DNA from 2 places in the Limnobaculum parvum genome. Region 1 is predicted to be linked to the other one. Evidence: predicted binding sites of a transcription regulator. Region 1 holds the regulator's gene; the other holds the start of a gene.
The links. The regulator sigma-54, encoded in region 1, starts transcription at its own class of promoters, with help from an activator protein. The targets are predictions, from matches to a motif close to GTTGGCACANNTTTCGCTNT.

Region 1 (6,054 bases):
TGATTACTGGATTATGCTGGCAGCTAGTCTGCTCCTGACTCTACTCTGCGTAGGTCACAGCCGTCGATTGACGCGTCCAATGGGAATCGTGCTGCTGGCTGGTTTTACCCTTTATATTGGTGTGCTGATGTATTCCACGTACGCCTGAATTTAAGTTTCCTCTAGCCAAAATAAGACAAAGGAAACGTTATTGATGACAGTGAGAATGAGTAATGTCTAACTTTGATTTTCAACAAGCAGGAAAAAAAGTTCTTGATATTGAACGGTCCGGGCTTGAACAACTCTATCAATACATCAATCAGGATTTTTCACGGGCCTGTGAGCTCATGTTTCACTGCAAAGGTAAAGTCGTGGTCATGGGAATGGGTAAGTCCGGACATATTGGCTGTAAAATGGCAGCCTCTTTTGCCAGCACCGGAACACCATCCTTCTTTGTACATCCGGCCGAGGCCAGCCACGGGGATTTAGGCATGATCACCGCGGATGACATTGTGATTGCGATCTCTTACTCCGGCGAATCCAGTGAGATTATGGCGCTTATTCCGGTGATTAAACGTTTACAAATTCCATTGATCTGCATGACCGGTAATCCAAACAGTTCGATGGGAAAGGCAGCCAATGCTCACTTATGTATTAACGTTCCTCAGGAAGCTTGCCCTCTGGGATTAGCTCCAACAACTAGCACCACAGCCACACTGGTGATGGGCGATGCGTTAGCTGTTGCTTTATTAGAAGCTAAAGGGTTCACCGCAGACGATTTCGCCCTGTCACATCCTGGGGGGGCGCTTGGACGCAAACTGTTATTACGCGTTAGTGATATTATGCACACCGGTGATGAAATTCCACGGGTGAATAATCAGGCATCACTGCGCGAAGCGTTGGTGGAAATTACCAGAAAGAATCTGGGTCTGACGGTTATATGTAATGATGATATGTTAATTCAGGGCATCTTTACCGACGGTGACCTGCGCCGAGTCTTCGACCAAGGTGTAGATATTAGCGATGCTAAAATTGCCGATCTCATGACCAAAGGTGGCATTCGTGTTCACCCTGATATGCTAGCAGTAGAAGCCCTGAATCTGATGCAGTCACGCCATATTACTGCCGTTTTGGTGGCCGAAGGAAATCGATTAGTGGGCGTAATCCATATGCATGATATGCTGCGCGCCGGCGTGGTTTAAGGCAGAATAGCTGGTTTGCACTATTTAAGTGAAAAACGAAAAGAGCATAAACATGATTAACACCTGCTACGGCGCGGTAAGCAAAGATATTTTTCAACGGGCGGCCCAAATTCGACTGTTGATCTGTGATGTGGATGGCGTCATGTCCGATGGCCTGATTTATATGGGGAATCAGGGAGAAGAGCTAAAAGCCTTTAACGTACGAGATGGTTATGGTATCCGTTGCCTGATTACCTCCGGCATTGATGTCGCCATTATCACCGGACGTAGCGCTAAACTGGTTGAGAATCGTGCCAAGACGCTGGGAATTACCCATCTATATCAAGGACAATCTGATAAACTGGTGGCCTTTGAGAAAATACTTAAAGAGGTCTCTCTGATGCCAGAACACGTGGCTTATATCGGTGACGATCTGATCGATTGGCCAGTGATGCAAAGAGTCGGTTTGGCGGTAGCAGTGGCTGACGCACACCCACTGCTTCTACCAAAAGCACACTATGTAACGCAAATTGCGGGTGGTCGTGGTGCTGTACGCGAGTTATGTGATTTAATTCTACAAGCGCAAGATAAACTCGAAGGGGCACAAGGGTTATCCATATGAATATAAGCAAGACAAAGCTAAGCCTGACGATTGTACTAACGCTAATCGCTTTAGGTCTTATTGGCTGGAATCTGGCTGATTTTGATGATAATAAAACCATCGTGCCACCGGATGATAACGACCCCACCTATCAGAGCCAACAAATGGCTACGATAGTGTACAATCCGGAAGGTCAGTTAAATTACAAATTAACGGCGGAAGACGTAAAATATTATGCCTCTCCGGAAGATACCTGGTTCACTAAGCCTGTTATGATCATGTATGACAAGGAACAAGTGGCGACCTGGTCGGTGCGCTCCGAACGCGCCAAATTAACCAAAGATCGTATGCTTTATCTTTATGATAATGTTGAGGTCAACAGCCTGACAACCGCGTCACAGCTGGAAAGAATCAAGACTAACAGTGCTGATGTCAATCTGGTGACTCAGGATATCAGCTCTGACGATCATGTTACTCTGTACGGGGCTAATTTTACCTCCGAAGGAATGAAGATGCGTGGTAATCTGCGCAGTAGAACAGCTCAGCTGATTGAAAAGGTAAAAACCTATTATGAAGTTCAACCAAAAGCCGGTAATTAAATTCAGCCATCATCATAAAAACGTGGTTAACAGCGTGGTAGCCGGCATACTTCTGGTTACCAGCGCCTCTGCATTTGCATTAAAGGATGATACAAATCAGCCGATTAACATTAGCTCCGCTCAACAGTCATTAGACATGAATGGTAATGTCGTTACCTTTACCGGTGATGTTGTTGTTAAGCAGGGAACCATTGATATTCGTGCGGATAAAGTCGTCGTGACTCGCCCTGAGGGTAACGAAGGGAAAGAAGTGGTAGAAGCATTCGGTAATCCGGTGACGTTCTACCAAATGCAAGACAGCGGTAAACCGGTCAAAGGCCGGGGTTCAAAACTCCGCTATGAATTGGCTAATGACTTTGTTGATCTGACGGGCAATGCCTATCTGGAACAGTTGGACAGTAATGTTCAGGGCGACCGTATCACCTACAAAGTGAAAGAGCAGAAGATGGAGGCGTTCAGCAACAAAGGCAAACGCGTAAACACCGTTCTGGTACCATCTCAGATACAGAAAAAATAAACACTTTTAACCGCAGTTAAAGAAAAGAGTAAACAATAGCGAATGGCAACGTTAACAGCAGAGAATCTGGCCAAGGCCTACAAAGGTCGCCGAGTGGTAGAAGATGTCAGCCTGACCGTCAACTCCGGTGAAATCGTCGGTTTGCTTGGGCCTAACGGCGCAGGTAAAACTACCACATTTTACATGGTGGTCGGTATTGTTCAGCGTGATGCTGGTTCAATTCTTATCGACGGTGAAGATATCAGCCTGTTGCCTTTACACGCCCGTGCGCGTCGCGGTATAGGCTATCTACCACAGGAAGCCTCTATTTTCCGGCGCCTGAGTGTTTACGATAACCTGATGGCAGTACTACAAATTCGCAACGACTTAACCAACGAACAGCGGGTAGATCGTGCCAATGAACTGCTGGAAGAGTTCCATATTGAGCATCTTCGTAAAAACCTCGGACAATCCCTCTCCGGAGGAGAACGCCGTCGGGTTGAGATTGCCAGAGCGCTAGCCGCTAATCCTAAATTTATTTTGCTGGATGAACCCTTTGCCGGCGTTGACCCGATATCGGTTATTGATATTAAAAAAATCATTGAGCACCTGCGTGACAGCGGACTTGGCGTACTCATTACCGACCATAATGTACGTGAAACGTTGGACGTTTGTGAACGCGCTTATATCGTTAGTCAGGGTCGTTTAATTGCTCATGGAACACCATCATCTATTCTAGAAGATGAACATGTGAAGCGGGTCTATTTAGGCAATGAATTCCGATTGTAGCGGTTGCTACCCTATGGAACATTCACGTAGCCATTCTGGAACGCGATAATAAGTGTAATATGCCATTATGAAGCAAGGTTTACAGCTCAAGTTAAGTCAACAATTAACCATGACACCTCAGTTGCAACAGGCCATTCGCCTGTTGCAACTGTCGACACTTGAACTGCAACAAGAGATTCAGATCGCACTGGAAAGCAACCCGTTGCTCGAACAGGCGGATAATCATGACGAGATAGATTCTCGCGAAGAGATCGAGCATGAACAGCTCGATACTAGCGAAGCACTACAGCAGTCTGATATTCCTGAAGACCTCCCTCTCGATACCTCATGGGATGAAATTTATACCGCTGGCACACCGTCTGGCACCCATAACGATTATGGCGATGACGAACTTCCGGTATTTCAGGGTGAAACCACCCTGACGCTACAAGACCATCTCATGTGGCAGATGGATCTCACCCCGTTTTCCGATCTGGATAAAGCTATCGCTACCGCCATTATTGATGCGGTGGATAATACCGGTTACCTGACCGTCTCTCTGGAAGAGATCGCCGACAGCCTAGGGCAAGATGAGGTCGAACTCGACGAAATTGAAGCGGTACTGAAGCGCATTCAGCGTTTCGACCCGGTGGGTGTTGCAGCCCGCGACCTGCGAGAATGCTTGCTGGTGCAGCTTTCTCAGCTATCTTCTGATACACCTTATCTGAATGATGCTCGCCAGATTGCCGATCGTCATCTGGCACTGTTAGGCAGCCATGATTTCCGTTCATTGCTAAAACTAAGCCGTATCAGCGAAGAGGCGCTAAAAGGCGCCATGCAACTGATTCAAAACCTCGATCCTCGCCCCGGTCAGTCCATTCATGCCAATGAGTCTGAATACGTTATTCCTGATGTGTTGGTTCGTAAAGTTCAGAATAAATGGGTGGTTGAACTCAACACGGAAAATATCCCACGCTTGCAGATTAACCAACACTACGCCTCAATGGCAAATACTCACAATGCCAGCGATAATCAATATATCCGTACCAATTTGCAGGATGCTCGTTGGCTGATCAAAAGCCTTGAAAGTCGTAACGATACGCTACTTAAGGTAACGGAATGTATTGTAGAACGGCAGGAAGAATTCTTTGAACTGGGCGCAGAATATATGAAGCCCATGGTTTTGGCGGATATCGCCCAAACGGTTGATATGCATGAGTCAACCATCTCACGCGTAACAACGCAGAAGTACTTACATAGCCCCAGGGGGATATTTGAGTTAAAATACTTCTTTTCCAGTCACGTTAATACCGATAGTGGTGGCGAAGCTTCCTCTACTGCAATTCGTGCACTGGTTAAAAAATTGATTTCGGCTGAAAACCCCGGTAAGCCGTTGAGCGACAGTAAAATCGCCAGCATGCTCACCGACCAAGGGATTATTGTTGCCAGAAGGACGGTAGCAAAATACAGGGAGTCGTTATCTATTCCCCCGTCAAATCAGCGTAAACAACTGATCTGACTCAATGGTTCCTACACATGATGAACACGTTATCTACCATGCAACTACGCTCTATTCTGAAATTAGACAGCACACGCAGTGCCGTTCACTGCTCCAGTAAAAAACGGGCGTTAGAGATTGTCAGCGAGATGGCTGCCAGCCAATTGAATATACCAACCAGTGTGGTGTTTGAGGCTATCCTCAATCGTGAACGCATGGGCAGCACCGGTATTGGCGCAGGCATTGCACTTCCACACGGGAAACTGGAAGAAGACACGACTCGTGCCGTAGGCGTATTTATCACTCTGGATAGCCCTATCAGTTTTGATGCTGTCGATAACCAACCGGTTGATATCTTATTTGCCCTTTTAGTTCCGGCAGATGAATGCCAAGCTTATCTGGCAACACTATCAGCCATCGCCCAACGTCTGGCGGATAAAACTCTGTGCCGCCAGTTACGAATGGCACAAACCGATGAAGAGCTTTATCAGCTATTTACTCAGGAATCGTCTGATAAAGAGAATGAACCAACTGAAAATCAATCTGTTTAAAAACGATTGTTCGTGTTAACGTTTATTCGGTTAGGGTTGATGTTTAACCCAAAGCAACACATGAAGTGTTGTGTAAGGTCCAGATACCGGCGATATTGATATCGTATCGTGATGATTAAGAGGAATAGCAACATGGTGCTGATGATTGTCAGCGGCCGCTCAGGCTCAGGTAAGTCCGTAGCGCTGCGCGCTCTGGAAGATATGGGTTTCTACTGCGTCGATAATTTACCAGTAGTCTTATTGCCCCAATTAGCCGAAACGCTGGCAGAAAGGAAGACATCGGCGGCGGTCAGTATTGATGTGCGAAATTTACCTGAAACGCCAGAAATTCTGGAAGAAGTGCTGAATAATCTGCCGGGTGATTTCTCTCCTCAGCTACTG
Region 2 (6,054 bases), 790 kb from region 1:
GACCGAGGTAGGTGAACGCGGCGTTATGCTCTCTGGCGGCCAGAAACAGCGAATAGCCATAGCCAGAGCGTTATTAATGGAAAGTGAAATATTGATCCTCGACGATGCACTTTCTGCGGTAGATGGTCGTACTGAGTATCAGATCCTGCAAAATTTACGTCAATGGGGCAAAGATCGTACCCTCATTATCAGTGCACATAGACTCTCAGGATTGTTGTATACCAATGAAATTTTGGTACTACAGGATGGCCATGTAGCCCAGCGCGGCTCACATTCAGCACTGGCGGAGCAGGCAGGATGGTATCGCAATATGTACCGCTATCAGCAACTGGAAGCGGCATTGGATGAGTAATATGACGACCAATAAAAATCAGAAATTCCGTCAATTATGGCCAACGCTAAAACGCCTATTGGCGTATGGTGCCCCTTATCGTAAACCACTAAGTCTTGCCGCTTTATTACTGTGGTTAGCCGCAGGGGCCGAGGTTTGCGGTCCGGTACTGATCGGCTATTTTATTGATAATATGGTGGCAAAAAACATGATGCCACTCGGTAAAGTAACCGCGCTGGCCGTGGTGTTTCTGCTGCTGCAGGTACTGGCGGCAGCCCTGCGTTACAATCAAGCCCTGCTGTTTAACCGTGCCGCCGTTGGGGTAGTACAGACTATCCGTAGTGAGGTTATGGACGCAGCGCTAAAACAGCCTATCGCTATTTTTGATACCCAACCGGTTGGTCAGTTAATCTCAAAAGTGACTAACGATACTGAAGTGATTAAAGACCTGTATGTCACGGTGGTCGCAACGGTACTTCGCAGTGCAGCATTAATCAGTGCGATGTTGATTGCCATGTTTAGCCTCGATTGGCGCATGGCGCTGGTAGCCATGGCGATATTTCCTGTCGTGCTGGTGTTAATGAGTATCTATCAGCGTTATAGCACGCCGGTAATACGTCAAGTACGCAGCCTGTTAGCAGATATTAATAATCGTTTTAATGAAGCGATCGGTGGCATGGTGGTATTGCAGCAATTCCGTCAGCAGGTTCGTTTTGGTGAGCAACTGGGGGAAACTAACCGTACTCACTATATGATGCGCTTGAAAACCTTACGTTTGGAAAGCTTGCTGTTACGTCCGTTGCTAAGTTTAATTTCTGCATTGGTATTGAGCGGTCTGCTGATGCTGTTTGGCTTTAGCCCTGAAGGTTCCATTGGCGTTGGCGTTCTATATGCTTTTATTAACTATTTGTCACGACTGAATGAACCGCTGATTGAGCTGGCTTCTCAACAGGCGATGATGCAACAGGCGGTTGTCGCCGGTGAACGTATTTTTGAACTAATGGATGGTGAACAACAGAAATACGGTAATGACGACCAGCCGTTGCAATCAGGAAAAATTGATATTCGTAACCTGAGTTTTTCCTATAACCAAAACAAAACGGTTCTAAGCGATATTAATTTATCAGCCGCATCCCGCGACTTTATTGCTCTGGTTGGTCATACCGGTAGTGGTAAAAGCACATTGGCTAATTTGCTGATGGGCTATTATCCGCTTTCCAGCGGGGAGATCTGCCTTGACGATCGTCCTTTACAAAGCTTAAGTCATCAGGTGTTACGTACCGGCGTGGCGATGGTACAACAGGATCCCGTGGTATTAGCTGATACGGTTTATAGCAATGTTGCCTTAGGTCGCGCTATCAGCGAAGAACAGGTATGGGAAGCGTTACGCATTTCCCAGTTAGAAACGTTGGTTAAAGCCATGTCTTCTGGTATCAATACGGTGCTCGGTGAACAAGGAAACAATCTCTCGGTCGGGCAAAAACAGTTATTGGCCTTAGCACGGGTTCTGGTACAAACCCCAGAAATTTTGATTCTGGATGAGGCTACAGCAAATATTGACTCAGGTACCGAGCAGGCTATTCACCGTGCCTTGAGCGCTATCCGGCATAAAACTACGTTGGTGGTGATTGCTCACCGTCTGTCTACTGTCGTGGAGGCGGATAAAATTGTGGTACTGAATCGCGGTCAGATTGTTGAACATGGCACTCATCATCAATTACTGATGCAACAAGGGCGTTATTATCAAATGCACCAGTTACAATTGGCCGCCACGGAATTAGAAGCGCAGGTTTAAATATAAAACATAAGCGGGGAAGAAATTAATGGCCTGCTTATACTTTATATTATTTATTAAGCAATTAATTGTGTTGAATACCTTTTTTCTATTTTTAGCAACGGTTAAATAAACTTAATATATCGACAAACTATGAATACAGTTACATTTCACCTTTATTGTTGCGATTTTATTTTTCTATTGATAATCAATTAGTAACAAATACCTCCCTAACTAAACAACTTACTCAAATTATCGTTTTCCTCTCTGGTTTGACCTGATATTTTATAACAAAAATATTCAATGAAAATATCTCTATCTATTGATTTTTAATGATTTTTGTCTTATGGCTGTATTAGCGGTAAGTAGTGCCTGTTGGTTACATTTAATTTACATAGCAATTACTTAGCTCTTACTCTCACTGACAAAATAGAGATTATATTTATTTCAGATTTAACGAGATACGAAGCTAAATCAACAATAGGCATCCGGTTCGTTTCCGCCTGCTGAGTTATCAAACGTAATATGAATTAACAATTCTGAGGAATTATCAAATGAAAAAATTATTACCTTTAGCCGTTGCTTCTATGTTTGTACTGTCTGGTTCTGTATTCGCTGCTGATATGGCTACAACCACTCCAACTGACTCTGCACAAACAGCTACCGCTCAGCACAAAACTACCGATAAGAGCAAACAGCATAAAAAACACGGTAAGAAAGCTGAAGCTAAACAATCAACTCAAGAACCAGCAGCTAAGTAATTAGCACTAATAACAGATACTAGGGTGTACCAAATGAAAAAATTACTCACAATAGCCACAGCCGCTTTATTTGTTCTGTCTGGCACAGCCTTTGCGGCTGATAGTAATACTCAACCGGTAAAAGATGCTCAGCAGGTTTCGTCTACTACACATAAAGCGGGTGGCAAGGCGAAGCACCATAAGCAACATGCTAAAGCTCAATCTGGCACTAAATCAACAAGCCAGCAGTCGATGACTCCGGCGGCCTAATATCAGTTTTGTCACACGCGTTAAAAACCCCGGTTTCGGGGTTTTTTTATGCGCTCAGAAACAGATCAATTTTGTGCAATAGATAATATATAAAGATTATTTTGCATCAAATTACGCTTTATTTCGCACTATTTTAGTGCGGAGCAATAATGCAGTGAGTTTTATTTTCGCTGACTGAATGCGTTTATCCTTATAACCCACTTCTTCTATTAACTACAGCTACTGCTTTTATTTACCATTGCTTAATGGTGAAGATATCTATGTACGCATTGTCATTTCGCCTTAAAAAACCATGTGTTGGATCTGCTTATTTGTGAATGTTAAAACGCGTTTTAACACCGTAATGTTTTTTATATTGAAATTATTTAGCGTAAAAAAGGACGATATCTTTCTTTTCTGGCATGTAATTTGCTTTTATCTGATTGTGGACCATTTATCAGCTAACCATTATTCATCGTTAACCCTTAATCGAGGAGAGGCATATGAAACTTGTCACCGTAGTGATTAAACCCTTCAAGTTGGAAGATGTACGCGAAGCCTTATCCTCAATAGGAATTCAGGGATTGACGGTTACAGAAGTTAAGGGATTCGGCCGCCAGAAGGGACATGCGGAGTTATATCGGGGTGCAGAATACAACGTTAACTTTTTGCCGAAGGTGAAGATTGATATTGCGATGTCTGACGATCAGGTTGAGGGCGCTATCGCAGCGATAACTCAGTCTGCCTACACCGGAAAGATTGGCGATGGAAAGATTTTTGTTACCGAATTGCAGCGGGTAGTACGCATTCGCACCGGCGAAACAGACGAAGACGCTCTGTAAGTCATAAATACTCAACATGTGAGAAGGATGAATAGAGATGAAAAGATTTTTATCCGCAATAGCGATGAGTCTGCCGGTCATGTTTCCTGGTTTCGCCGTGGCTGCTGAGAGTGTCGCCGATAAAGCTGATAACGGCTTTATGATGATAAGTACTGCGCTGGTTCTGTTTATGAGTATTCCTGGCATTGCGCTGTTTTATGGTGGATTACTGCGTTCAAAAAACGTACTTTCTTTGATGACTCAAGTGATAGCCACGTTTTCTTTAGTGTGTGTGCTTTGGGTGATGTATGGATACACCTTGGCTTTTGGTGAGGGGAATGATTTCTTTGGTAACTTTAACGGTATATTGCTGAAAGATGTCCACTTAACCGATGTAACCGGCACGTTTTACAAGTTAATTCATGTTGCTTTTCAGGGATCGTTTGCCTGTATTACCGTAGGATTAATCGTCGGTGGATTCGCGGAGCGGGTTCGGTTTTCTGCGGTAATTCTTTTTGTTTTCATCTGGTTTACGCTGGCCTATTTGCCAATGGCGCATATGGTATGGGGAGGCGGTTACCTGTTCAAAATGGGCGCTATCGATTTTGCCGGTGGTACGGTGGTACATATTAATGCAGCGATTGCAGCTTTAGTTGGTGCCTACATGTTAGGAAAACGCAGTGGGTTTGGTCGTGAAGCGTTTAAACCACATAACCTGCCAATGGTATTTACCGGCACCGCAATTCTGTATGTCGGTTGGTTCGGTTTTAACGCCGGTTCTGCCAGCAGTGCTAACGAAATTGCCGCACTGGCTTTTGTTAACACAGTAACCGCAACGGCGGGAGCCGTACTGGGTTGGCTGGCTATAGAGTGGATGGTGCGCGGTAAGCCTTCTTTACTGGGTGCCTGTTCCGGTTGTATCGCGGGTCTGGTTGCCATTACGCCTGCTGCGGGTTCCGTTGGTATCGGTGGCGCACTGATTCTGGGCATTATTGCCGGTGTTGCTGGCCTGTGGGGCGTGGTAGTACTGAAGTCATGGTTAAGCGTTGATGACACCTGTGATGTTTTCGGCGTGCACGGTGTATGTGGTATTGTGGGTTGTATCGGGACCGGCATATTGACCTCCGCGACCTTGGGGGGAACAGGCTACGCTGAAGGCGTGACCATGCTGAAGCAAGTCGGTGTTCAGGGGATAAGTATCGTAGTTTGTCTGCTGTGGTCAGGTATTGTTGCTTTTGTGGCCTACAAAATAGCAGATATCTTGTTCGGCCTGCGGGTAGCGGAAGAAATGGAACGTGAAGGGCTGGATGTCAACTCACACGGTGAGAGTGCGTATAACCAGTAGTCATACTCAAATGAATGACAAAACCGGATTGTTCAGTATGGTGTCTTAAAATAGCTAAATGTCGGGAGGGAGATCCTCCCGACATGCACTAAAGCCAAGCACAGTTGGTCTTCCGGTCGAGCACCAAGCCAATATAAGCCCTCTAGATTTTACGACCGGAATATCCATTAATGTTGATTTAAACCCATGATCAACAATAATCCATCACGCAAACAGTGAATATAAAATTGCTGACATTGCTACTAGGCCCATCAGTACCACAAAGATATTGCTTATATGACCGCGGTATTTCTGCATGGCAGGAATCTTATGGATGGCGTACATCGGCATGATAAACAGAATCATCGCGATAACGGGGCCACCTAAGGTTTCAATAATGCCCAGAATACTTGGGTTCAGTGTGGCAACGATCCAGCAGGTAATAATCATAAAAACCGCAGTAATGCGTTCCAGCTTTTTGATCTGTACCGGCTTGCCCTTGGAGCGGAGCGATTTGATCATTAGCCCTTGCATACCTTCGCTTGCACCAAGATAGTGCCCAAGGAATGACTTAGTAATCGCCACAAATGCGATAACCGGTGCAACATACTCGATAAGCGGCGTTTGGAAATGGTTAGCTAAGTAAGACAGGATCGAAATATTCTGTGCTTTGGCTTCTGCCAGATTTGCAGGAGACAGGCTTAACACACAACTGAATACGAAGAACATGACGGTGATTACCATCATCAAATGCGCGTATCTTAAAATACGACCACTTTTCTCATCGGCGTTTTTGCCATACGTTTCTTTCTGGC

Region 2: glnK (P-II family nitrogen regulator) is a predicted target of sigma-54. The motif match lies at 3,511-3,530, and genes of this name have one in related genera.

Annotation. Positions count from the first base shown of each region.
Region 1 covers NZ_CP029185.2:3,208,517-3,214,570, forward strand. Annotated here, with positions in the region: gene HYN51_RS13385 (calcium/sodium antiporter) at 1-148, shown strand, start outside; gene kdsD (arabinose-5-phosphate isomerase KdsD) at 213-1,181, shown strand; gene kdsC (3-deoxy-manno-octulosonate-8-phosphatase KdsC) at 1,234-1,782, shown strand; gene lptC (LPS export ABC transporter periplasmic protein LptC) at 1,785-2,360, shown strand; gene lptA (lipopolysaccharide ABC transporter substrate-binding protein LptA) at 2,356-2,877, shown strand; gene lptB (LPS export ABC transporter ATP-binding protein) at 2,920-3,645, shown strand; gene rpoN (RNA polymerase factor sigma-54) at 3,713-5,143, shown strand; gene ptsN (PTS IIA-like nitrogen regulatory protein PtsN) at 5,164-5,673, shown strand; gene rapZ (RNase adapter RapZ) at 5,806-6,054, shown strand, end outside.
Region 2 covers NZ_CP029185.2:2,421,675-2,427,728, reverse strand. Annotated here, with positions in the region: gene HYN51_RS10205 (SmdA family multidrug ABC transporter permease/ATP-binding protein) at 1-352, shown strand, start outside; gene HYN51_RS10200 (SmdB family multidrug efflux ABC transporter permease/ATP-binding protein) at 354-2,126, shown strand; gene HYN51_RS10195 (hypothetical protein) at 2,660-2,866, shown strand; gene HYN51_RS10190 (hypothetical protein) at 2,900-3,115, shown strand; gene glnK (P-II family nitrogen regulator) at 3,598-3,936, shown strand; gene amtB (ammonium transporter AmtB) at 3,974-5,260, shown strand; gene HYN51_RS10175 (serine/threonine transporter) at 5,465-6,054, opposite strand, start outside.